DNA from 2 places in the Bradyrhizobium sp. LB8.2 genome. Region 1 is predicted to be linked to the other one. Evidence: predicted binding sites of a transcription regulator. Region 1 holds the regulator's gene; the other holds the start of a gene.
What was found. The regulator PhoB, encoded in region 1, activates phosphate uptake and scavenging genes when phosphate is short. The targets are predictions, from matches to a motif close to TGTCATNNANCTGTCAT.
Positions count from the first base shown of each region.

Region 2: the regulator PhoB is predicted to act here: its motif matches at 2,654-2,670, upstream of phnF (phosphonate metabolism transcriptional regulator PhnF).

Region 1 is NZ_JBEPQV010000007.1:197,087-202,793, reverse strand. It holds gene ABIB06_RS11800 (aspartate aminotransferase family protein) at 1-1,038, opposite strand, end outside; gene ABIB06_RS11795 (GcrA family cell cycle regulator) at 1,494-2,006, shown strand; gene phoB (phosphate regulon transcriptional regulator PhoB) at 2,136-2,846, opposite strand; gene phoU (phosphate signaling complex protein PhoU) at 2,862-3,578, opposite strand; gene pstB (phosphate ABC transporter ATP-binding protein PstB) at 3,590-4,411, opposite strand; gene pstA (phosphate ABC transporter permease PstA) at 4,408-5,253, opposite strand; gene pstC (phosphate ABC transporter permease subunit PstC) at 5,258-5,707, opposite strand, start outside.
Region 2 is NZ_JBEPQV010000021.1:111,110-116,816, forward strand. It holds gene phnD (phosphonate ABC transporter substrate-binding protein) at 1-54, shown strand, start outside; gene phnE (phosphonate ABC transporter, permease protein PhnE) at 130-1,014, shown strand; gene phnE (phosphonate ABC transporter, permease protein PhnE) at 1,011-1,859, shown strand; gene phnF (phosphonate metabolism transcriptional regulator PhnF) at 1,892-2,620, opposite strand; gene phnG (phosphonate C-P lyase system protein PhnG) at 2,740-3,204, shown strand; gene phnH (phosphonate C-P lyase system protein PhnH) at 3,209-3,817, shown strand; gene ABIB06_RS24275 (carbon-phosphorus lyase complex subunit) at 3,822-4,937, shown strand; gene ABIB06_RS24280 (alpha-D-ribose 1-methylphosphonate 5-phosphate C-P-lyase PhnJ) at 4,934-5,707, shown strand, end outside.

The sequences.
Region 1 (5,707 bases):
GAGATCGCCTGAAGGCACCACCGCCTTGATGCCGATCAGCAGGCCCTCGCCGCGCACTTCGCTGACGACATCGCTATGACGATCGATCACGGAGGCGAGCTTCTGCTTGAGCAGCAGCGACATTCTCTGCACGTGGTCGAAGAAGCCGGGCTTGAGCATGACGTCGAGCACGGCGTTCGCAGCCGAAATCGCGAGCGGATTGCCGCCGAAGGTCGAGCCGTGCGAGCCGGGCCCCATGCCGGCCGCCGCATCCGCGGTCGCCAGCACCGCGCCGATCGGAAAGCCGCCGCCGAGCGCCTTCGCCAGCGACATCACATCGGGCGTCACGCCGAGACGGCGGTGTGCGAACAGATCGCCGGTGCGGCCCATGCCGGTCTGCACCTCGTCGAACGCGAGCAGCAAGCCCTTGTCGTCGCAGAGCTGGCGCAGCGCCTTGAGGAAGGCCGGGGTTGCCGAGCGCACGCCGCCCTCGCCCTGGATCGGCTCGATCAGGATACCGGCGGTCTGCGGACCGATCGCTTTCTTCACGGCCTCGATATCGCCATGCGGGATTTGGTCGAAGCCATCCATCGGCGGACCAAAACCTTCCAGATATTTTGCAGATCCCGTCGCGGCCAGCGTCGCCAGCGTGCGGCCGTGGAACGCGCCTTCGAAGGTGATGATGCGGTAACGTTCCGGATGCCCTTGGGAGAAGTGATGATGGCGGACCAGCTTGATCACGCCCTCCAGCGCCTCGGCGCCGGAATTGCAGAAGAACACGAAGTCCGCAAAACTCTCATGGCAGAGGCGGTTGGCGAGCTTCTCGCCATCCGGGCTCTGGAACAGGTTCGACATGTGCCAGAGCTTCGTGGCCTGCTCCTGCAACGCTTTGACCAGCGCGGGATGGGCATGGCCGAGCGCGTTCACCGCGACACCCGAGGAGAAATCGAGATAGCGCTCGCCATTGATCGCAATCAGCCAGCAGCCTTCGCCGCGCTCGAAACCGAGGTCGGTTCTGGCGAAAACGGGGAGCAAATGCGGCGCTGCGCTGTTGGTCATGATGTCACTTGGATGTTGCGGACGGTGTGACGCGTGCATTGCGCAACGCACCATTGACCGGCCCGGAAAACGAAACGTGCCGCCTTTTCGGGGCGGCACGTGTCACTATCTTATGCTTGGGAAGACGGGTGTCAATGCCGCCCCGGAAAGCCTCGCGAAACGCTGAATCCGTAGTCTTGCGGTGCTGATTTCGCGGATTTCACCACGGAACATGTGGAAGCGAGTCGGCGGACTCTTGCGCGGGAGTCACGCCATATTGTAGCGTTTGGATTGTCAGATACGACATCTCGTGCAGTGGTTCTGATCTCTAAGTCCTTATGTACCGGCGTAAACGTTCGGGCGTTCTAGTCACGCCCGGCGAGCCTTAAGGGATTCTGGCGGCACGGGTTTTTAAAGGCTTAGGCATTCGCTGCGAGGCGCCAGGATGGCAGGCCGGCAGCGAGGGAAAGGGTGCAATGACAGTTTTGACCTGGTCCGATGATCGCGTCGAGCAGCTTAAAAAGCTCTGGGAGGCCGGACTTTCGGCCAGCCAGATCGCGGCTGAGCTCGGTAATGTGACCCGCAATGCCGTGATCGGCAAAGTGCACAGGCTCGGCCTGTCGGGTCGCGCCAAGAGCCCTTCATCGGCAGCGCCCCGGCCGCGCAAGGCGCGCCCCGCGCAGCATATGATGCGGGTGACCCGTCCGATCTCGCGCGGCAACACCGCGCTGGCACAGGCCTTCGAGGTCGAAGTGGAGGCCGAACCGGTCACCTACGACAACGTGGTGCCGATGAGCCAGCGGCTATCGCTGCTCGAGCTGAACGAGGCGACCTGCCACTGGCCGGTCGGCGATCCCTCGACGCCGGATTTCTTCTTCTGCGGCGGCAAGGCGCTTTCCGGGCTGCCCTATTGCGCCCAGCACTCGCGCGTCGCATATCAGCCGGCGTCGGATCGGCGCCGCGCACCAGTGAAGCCGGGCCCGCGCTGAGCTAGCGGATTTAGCTGACTGCAAGGGCGGCGCCGTCACACGATGACGCCTCGGCCCACGTGATGTCGTCCCGGACAAGCGTGCCAAAAGCGCGTGCCGACCCGGAACGACGGCGGAGCTTGAAGCGAGTTACGCCTGCTGCTCCGCCTTGGCAAAACGATCATCCAGCGCGTAGCCGGCGCCGCGGACGGTGCGGATCGGGTCCTGCTCGCGGCCCAGATTGAGCAGCTTGCGCAGGCGGCCGATATGCACGTCGACGGTACGCTCGTCGATGTAGATGTCGCGGCCCCAGACGCTGTCGAGCAGTTGCTCGCGCGAGAACACCCGCCCCGGATGCTCCAGGAAGAACTCCAGCAGGCGATATTCGGTCGGGCCGAGATCGATCGGCCGGCCCGAGCGCGCCACGCGGCGCTTGTCGCGGTCGAGCTCGATGTCGCCAAAGGCGAGCACGGCGGCGAGCCGCTCGGGGCTTGCGCGCCGCAGCAGGCCCTTCACGCGCGCCAGGAGCTCCGGCACCGAGAACGGCTTGACGATGTAATCGTCGGCGCCGGTCGCAAGACCCCGCACCCGCTCGCTTTCCTCGCCGCGCGCGGTGAGCATGATGATCGGGAGCTGCTTGGTCTCGGGACGGGTGCGAAGCCGCCGGCACAATTCGATGCCTGACAGGCCCGGTAGCATCCAGTCGAGCACGATCAAATCGGGAATGTGCTCCTTGAGACGGGTGTCGGCGTCGTCGCCGCGCATGACCGTCTCGACGTCATAGCCGTCGCCTTCGAGGTTGTAGCGGAGAAGCTCGGTCAGGGCTTCCTCGTCCTCAACCACCATAATGCGTGCGCCCATCTGGGTCGTTGCTCCCTAGGTGTTCGGTATCGAGCTGGCGAAGGTCGTCATATCGCCCTTCGGCCGCTTGTCGGTGATCGCCTGGCCCTCGATCATGTAGAACACGGTCTCGGCGATGTTGGTGGCGTGGTCGCCGATCCGCTCGATGTTCTTGGCGCAGAACATCAAATGGATGCAGAACGAGATGTTGCGCGGATCCTCCATCATGTAAGTGAGGAGCTCGCGGAACAGCGAAGTGCAGATGGCGTCGACTTCCTCGTCGCCCTTCCACACCGCCATCGCCGCCGGCAAATCATGTGCGGCATAGGCGTCCAGCACCGACTTGACCTGCTGCTGCACGAGGTCTGTCATGTGCTCCAGGCCGCGGAACAGCTTGAGCGGATGAAAATCCGTCTCCAGCGCCGCGACGCGCTTGCCCATGTTCTTGGCGAGGTCGCCGATGCGCTCGAGATCGGTTGCGACGCGCATGGCGCCGACGATCTCGCGCAGATCGACCGCCATCGGCTGACGGCGGGCGATGGTGAGCACGGCGCGCTCCTCAATGCGCTTCTGCAGCGCGTCGAGTTCGGTGTCGATGGTGACGACGCGCTGGCCGAGCGGAACGTCACGGCGGATCAGCGCGTCGACGGAATCGACGATCATGCGCTCGGCGATGCCGCCCATCTCGGCAACCAGCCGGGTGAGTTCCTGGAGGTCGGTGTCGAAGGCCTTTGCGGTATGTTCAGAACCCATGTCGCGTCTCCTCAGCCGAACCGGCCGGTGATGTAATCCTGCGTGCGCCGGTCGGTCGGCGACGTGAAGATCTTGTTGGTGTCGTCGAACTCGATCAGCTCGCCGAGATACATGAAGGCGGTCTTGTCGGAGACGCGCGCCGCCTGCTGCATGTTGTGGGTGACGATCGCGATCGTGTAGTCCTCGGAAAGCTCCTGGATCAGCTCCTCGACCTTGGCGGTCGAGATCGGGTCGAGCGCCGAGCAGGGTTCGTCGAACAGGATCACCTCGGGCCGCACCGCGACGGTGCGGGCGATGCAGAGGCGTTGCTGCTGGCCGCCGGAGAGCGACAGGCCGGAGGCGTTGAGCTTGTCCTTGACCTCGTTCCACAGCGCGCCGCCGCGCAGCGCCTTCTCGACCCGGCCGTCCATCTCGGACTTTGATATCTTCTCGTAGAGACGGATGCCGAACGCGATGTTTTCGTAGATCGTCATCGGGAACGGCGTCGGCTTCTGGAACACCATGCCGACGCGGGCGCGCAGCAAATTGAGGTCCAGCTTGGGGTCGAGGATGTTGGTCTGGTCGAGCATGAGCTGACCGGTGGCGCGCTGGCCCGGATAGAGGTCGTACATCCGGTTGAAGATGCGCAGCAGGGTCGACTTGCCGCAGCCCGACGGGCCGATGAACGCCGTGACGCGATTGGCGCCGAGCGTCAGGTTGATGTTCTTCAGCGCGTGGTGCTCGCCGTAATAGAAGTTCAGGTTGCGCACGGTCACCTTGGGGGGCGCCTCGGGCAGCACCGGCGCGTGGGGCAGTCCGCCGGCCGCGCTCATCGATACGGAAAGATCACTCATTTTGCGGTCCTCTCGGCGCCAAGGATGCGCGCGCCAATATTCAGGGCAAGAACGGTCAGGGTGATGAGCAGCGCGCCGCTCCAGGCCAGCTGCTTCCAATAGGCGTAGGGGCTCTGCACGAAGTTGTTGATGGTGACCGGCAGGTTCGCCATCGTCTTGTTCAGGCCGAGGCTGAAGAACTGGTTCGACAGCGCGGTGAACAGCAGCGGCGCGGTCTCGCCGGCGACGCGGGCAGTCGCAAGCAGCACGCCGGTGATGAGACCCGATCGGGCAGCACGATAAGCGATGCGCTTGATCACCAGCGAGCGCGGCAGGCCAAGCGCCGAGGCCGCCTCGCGCAGCGCGTTCGGCACCAGCAGCAGCATGTCCTCGGTCGTGCGCAGCACCACCGGGATGACGATGACCGCGAGCGCGAGACTGCCGGCGATCGCCGAGAAGCCGCGCATCGGCACCACCACCGCGCCGTAGATGAACAGGCCGATGATGATCGAGGGCGCCGACAGCAGGATGTCGTTGATGAAGCGGATCACCGAGGTCAGCCGGTCGTTGCGGCCGTATTCGGCGAGATAGGTGCCGGCGAACATGCCGAGCGGCGCGCCGATGCCGACGCCGATCACGGTCATGATCAGCGAGCCGACGATTGCGTTGAGCAGGCCGCCCTCGTTCGATCCGGGTGGCGGCGTGTTCTCGGTGAACAGCTGGACATTGAGGCCAGCCAGGCCGTTGTAGAGCAGCGTGATCAGGATCAGCGCAAGCCAGGTGACGCCGAATGCGGTCGCGGCGATGCAGAGCCCGCGGATGACGAAGTCCTTGCGGCGGCGACGTGAATAGATCGGGTTCATGGCGTTAGTTTCCCGCCTTCTTTTCCAAACGCATCAGCATCAGCCGCGCGCCCGCGAGCACGAAGAACGTCAGCACGAACAGCAGCAGGCCGAGCAGGATCAGGCCGGACTGGTGCAGGCCGTCGCTCTCGGCGAACTCGGATGCGATCGCCGCCGAGATCGTGGTGCCCGGCGAAAAGATCGACGTCGAGATGCGGAACGAGTTGCCGATGATGAAGGTCACCGCCATGGTCTCGCCGAGCGCGCGGCCCAGCGCCAGCATGACGCCGCCGATGACGCCGACGCGGGTGTAGGGGATCACCACGCTGCGGACGACTTCCCAGGTGGTGCAGCCGACGCCGTAGGCGGCTTCCTTCAGCACCGGAGGCACCGTCTTGAACACGTCGACGGAGATCGAGGTGATGAAGGGCAGCACCATGATGGCGAGGATCAGCGCGGCATTGAACAGGCTGAG
Region 2 (5,707 bases), on a different contig from region 1:
ACGATCGAGCTGATCAAGTTCGTCGATGCACTGCGTAAGAAGAAGGCGTCCTGATTTCAGGACGATGGCATTGGAGTCGGGTCGATGGACCCGGCTCTTTCTCTTTGATCGACCATTTTTCCTGGCCAGATGACCGTCGCGGTTTCGATCCTCCCCGAGCAGCAGCTCGCCGTGCTCAACGCCGCCTATCGCCAGGCGGTCGCGCGCAAGCGGCTCCGACTCCTGTTTGGAGCCGTGATCTTCGCCGCAGCACTGTTTCTCGCCGCGATCGGCGCGGAAGTGAACCTGCGCACCCTCATCGCCCACTACGGCAACTTCCTCAGCTATTTCGACCGCATCTTCACGCTCGACAATGGCCAGCGGGTTTGGACCGATGTCGGCGAGTGGCTGTGGGGCTGGCGCAAATGGCTGAGGATGCTCGGCGAGACGCTGTTGATCTCCTATGTAGGCACGCTGATCGGCGCAACGTTCGCTTTCGCGCTCAACTTCTTCGCGGCCGAAAACACCTCGCCGTCGCCCTGGCTGCGCTTCACGGTGCGCCGCCTGCTCGAATTCGCCCGCACCGTGCCCGGTATCGTCTTCGCGCTGATCTTCGTGATCGCCTTCGGGCTCGGGCCGATGGCCGGCGTGCTCGCGATCGCGATCCACTCCACCGGCTCGCTCGGAAAACTGTTCTCGGAGATCGTCGAGAACGCCGACATGAAGCCGGTCGAAGGCATCCGCTCGACCGGTGCGAGCTGGCTCTCCTGCATGCGCTTTGCCGTCGTGCCGCAGGTGACTGCGGGCTATGCCAGCTACGCGCTGCTGCGCTTCGAGGTCAATGTCCGGGAAGCCTCGGTGATGGGTTTCGTCGGCGCCGGCGGCATCGGCCAGGAGCTCGTCGTCGCCATCCGCAAGTTCTATTACTCGGACGTCAGCGCGATCCTGCTCACCATCATCGTCACGGTCTTCGTCATCGACATCAGCACCGGCTGGCTGCGCGGCCGGCTGTTCGGCAGGGAGACGCGGACGTGACGGGGCGGCAGGAGATCGACACCGCAGCGCTTCGCGCGCGCTATCCTGAAATGTTCGACCGGCCGGCCTCGGCGCGGCTTGCGATGCCGGCGATGATCGTCGCGGCGTTCGCGATCCTGGTCTACGGCCTCGTCGATCTCGATTTCTCGCCGTCGCGGTTTTTCGCAGGCCTCAACCAACTCGGCTGGATCAGCCTGATGATGATCCCGCCGGATCCCGGCTCGTCGCTGCCGATCTATCTGAAGGCACTGGGCGAGACGCTGTCGATTGCGCTGCTCGGCACGACGCTTGCCGCCGTGTTCGCGCTTCCGGTCAGCCTGTTGGCCGCCCGCAATGTGGTGCCGTCGAGCATTCTGCGCTTCCCGGTGCGACGTTTCCTGGATTCGATTCGCGGCGTCGATACCCTGATCTGGGCGCTGGTGTGGATCAACGTGGTCGGGCTCGGCCCGTTTGCCGGCGTGCTCGCCATAGCCGTGTCCGATTTCGGCGCCTTCGGAAAACTGTTCTCGGAGGCGATCGAGGGCGCCGACCAGAAGCAGGTCGAAGGCATCCGCGCGTCCGGCGGCAGTGCGCTGCACGAGATCCGTTTCGGTTTGCTGCCGCAGGTCCTGCCGGTCATCGCCGGCCAGGTGCTCTATTTCGTCGAATCCAACACGCGCTCGGCCACCATCATCGGCATCGTCGGCGCCGGCGGCATCGGGCTCCAGCTCGCCGAGCAGATCCGGGTGCTGGAATGGCAGAAGGTGTCGTTTCTGATCCTGATGATTCTGGTCGCGGTCGCCGCGATCGATTTCGTCTCAAGCAAGCTGCGCTTCGCCATCATCGGGCGAAGGGCGGTGGCTTAATCGCAGACACCGTAGCCTCCATTTCATGGTTGCTACGACTCCACCAGAAACTCCACCCGCTCGGCGGCGAAGCGCGAATGCTTGGTGACCAGCGGCTTGCCGTCGAGGTCGTGGTCGGTCGCGTCGACCACCAGGATCGGACGTCCCAGCGCCAGATCGAGCCGTGCTGCGTCGGTTGCGTCCACGATGCCGGCGGTGATGCGGGTCGCGCCGCGCCGATAGTCGCGGACGCCGTAATGCTCGAGCAGTTTCGTCATCGAGCGCGTCGCGGCGAATACATTGCCCGCCCCCGGAAACAATTCCGCCGACAGCCAGGTGGTGGAGACGCAGATCGGCGTGCGGTCGGCGAGGCGCATCGCCTCGATCCGCACCAGTGGTGCGCCGGCCTTCAATCCAAGTTCCCGCGCGAGTTCGCGGGTCGCGGCATCATCGGACGCCTCGATCAACCGGCCATGCGGTTCGCGGCCGTCCGCGCCGACGATCTCGGAGAAGCGGGTCCGCGAGCGCAGCGGATAGGCGAGCTTCTGCGCCTCGACATAGGTTCCGCTGCCGCGCTCGGCCCGCACGATGCCGCGCTCGGCAAGCGCGGCCAACGCGCGCCGCACCGTGTGGCGGTTCACGCGATAGGTTTCGGCGATCTCCATCTCGCCCGGCAACTTGTCGCCAGCCGCAAAGCGGCCGTCGGCAATGCCGCGCTCGATGCCGTCGGCAACGAGGCGCCACAACGCGACGCCCGAGAAGGCTGTGTCCTGAATGCTCATGTGGCCGGGAAGCTACTCCAGAAATCACGCCCTTGTCACGAAACAGTCATGGCGCTCCGGTATCAAGTTGTCTAGTATCATAGACAACTTGGATTCGACAAGTTCGGCAAACAGGTTCGGTGGATTTGGTGACCCAGCACAACAATCAGCAAGCCCGGCGCAAGGCCGCAATGGCCGTGCTGGCGCACGCGGAGGCGGGCGAGATCGCCGCTCGCCTCCGCGCTCTCGCCCTGCCGGCGCATCAGGATTTGCGTGCGCCGGAAAATGGCCTCGTCATGCTGCGCGGCCGGGTCGGCGGCGACGGTGCGCCGTTCAACCTCGGCGAAGCCACGGTGTCGCGCGCCGCGATCAGGCTCGCGAGCGGCGAGGTCGGCTTCGGTTACACGCTTGGTCGCGACGGTGAGAAGGCGCGGCTGATCGCGCTGTGCGATGCGCTGGTGCAGTCCAGCGATTTCGGCGATGCGGTGGAGCGGGAAATTATCGCGCCGTTGCGTGAGCAGCTTATGGTCAGGCGCAAGCAGGCGGCGGCCGAGACCGCCGCGACGAAGGTTGATTTCTACACCATGGTGCGCGGTGAGGGGTGAGATCATGACCACGATTGCGGAACTGCCGCCGGGGTTCGCCGACAAGGTGCTGTCGGCGCAATCGACCTTTCGTTCCGTCATGGACGCGATGGCTCGGCCGGGGTCGGTCCAGCGCATCGTGCCGACATCAGGAGCGCCTCATACGATGATGCGCGGCACCGCCGCGATCGCGCTGACGCTGTTCGACCACGACACGCCGCTCTGGCTCGATGCGCGCATGTCGGAAAGCACCGACGTGACAAAATGGCTGAAGTTCCACACCGGCGCGCCGGTCGTGCAGGATTCCTCGATCGCAGGCTTCGCGCTGATCAGCGACGGCGGAGCACTGCCTTCGCTCGAGCGCTTCGCGCTCGGCACCAGCGAATATCCGGATCGTTCGACCACATTGATCCTTCAGGTCGAGAGCCTGGACTCAGGGCGCAGCTTCGAGCTGCGCGGCCCCGGCATCGACGGTGTCGCGACGCTCCAGGCCTCGATCAGGCCGTTCGACCTGTTCGAGCGCCTGCGCGTCAATGAGACGCTGTTTCCGCGCGGCACCGATGTGGTGCTGGTCGCCGAGGACGCCGTGGTTGCGATCCCCCGCACCACGCGTGTCGTGAACAAGGGAAGCTAGCCGCATGTATGTCGCAGTCAAAGGCGGCGAACGCGCCATCGAGAACGCCCATCGCCTGCTCGCCAGTGCGCGGCGCGGCGACCAAAGCGTTGCGGAAATTTCCCTCGACCAGATCTCGGAGCAGCTTGGCCTCGCCGTGGACCGCGTCATGAGCGAAGGCTCGCTCTATGACCGCGAGCTCGCGGCGCTCGCAATCAAGCAGGCGCGCGGCGATCTGATCGAGGCGATCTTCCTGGTCCGCGCCTTCCGCGCCACGTTGCCGCGCTTCGGCGCCAGCGAGCCGGTCGAGACCGGCGCGATGCGGGTGCAGCGGCGGGTGTCCTCGACGTTCAAGGACATTCCCGGCGGCCAGATCCTCGGGCCGACCTTCGATTATACCCACCGCCTGCTCGATCCCTCGCTCGCCGAGGGCTTTGTGCCGGAAGCGCCGGCGACGGCCGAAGCGTCGACAGCGCCAACGCCGCGGGTGACCGACATCCTCGGCCGCGACGGTCTGATCGAATCTTCGCCGCAGGCCGAGGAGGGCGCCAGCGTCGGCGACCTCACTCGCGAGCCGCTCAATTTTCCGGCGGATCGTGACCTGCGCCTGCAGAACCTCGCGCGTGGCGACGAAGGTTTTCTGCTGGCGATGGGCTATTCCACCCAGCGCGGCTACGGCCGCAACCATCCCTTCGCCGGCGAGATCCGCTTCGGCGAGGTCGAGGTCGAATTTTCGGCGGAAGACGTCGGCTTCGCCGTGCCGCTCGGCTCGATCGAGCTCACCGAGTGCCAGATGGTCAACCAGTTCAAGGGCTCCGCGACGGAAGCGCCGTGCTTCACCCGTGGTTATGGCCTCGCCTTCGGCCAGAGCGAGCGCAAGACCATGTCGATGGCGCTGGTCGACCGCGCGTTGCGCGCGCGCGAACTCGGCGAAGAGGCACTCGCCCCGGCACAAGATGAAGAATTCGTGATGTCGCACTCGGACAACGTCCAGGCGACCGGCTTCGTCGAGCATCTGAAGCTGCCGCATTATGTCGACTTCCAGTCCGAGCTCGGCCTGTTGCGCAAGCTGCGCCAGGAGTTTTCTGAAGCATTCGCCGATGCCAATGCGCCCGACGCCATGAAGGAGGCCGCGGAATGAACGCGCCCACCTACAACTTTGCCTATCTCGACGAACAGACCAAGCGGATGATTCGCCGCGCGATCCTCAAGGCGATCGCGATCCCCGGCTATCAGGTGCCGTTCGCCAGTCGCGAGATGCCGATGCCCTATGGCTGGGGCACCGGCGGCGTCCAGGTGACCGCTGCGATCCTCGGCCCCCAGGACGTGCTGAAGGTGATCGACCAGGGCTCCGACGACACCACCAACGCGATCTCGATCCGAAAGTTCTTTGCCAAGACCGCCGGCGTCGCCACGACCACGGCGACCGAAGATGCGACCGTGATCCAGACCCGCCACCGCATCCCGGAGACGTCGCTGCACGAGAATCAGGTGCTGGTCTATCAGGTGCCGATTCCGGAGCCCTTACGTTTCCTCGAACCGCGGGAGACCGAGACGCGGCGCATGCATGCGCTGGCCGAATACGGTTTGATGCATGTGAAGCTCTACGAGGACATCGCCCGCTTCGGCCATATCGCGACGGCTTACGCCTATCCCGTGAAGGTCAACGCGCGCTACGTGATGGACCCGTCGCCGACGCCGAAATTCGACAATCCCAAGATGGACAATTGCCCGGCGCTGCAACTGTTCGGCGCCGGTCGCGAGAAGCGCATCTATGCGATCCCGCCCTATACGCAGGTTGTGTCGCTCGACTTCGAAGACCATCCCTTCGAGCCGTATCGCTTCAACGCGCCCTGTGCGCTATGCGCGGCGGAAAATTCCTATCTCGACGAGATCGTGACCGACGACAAA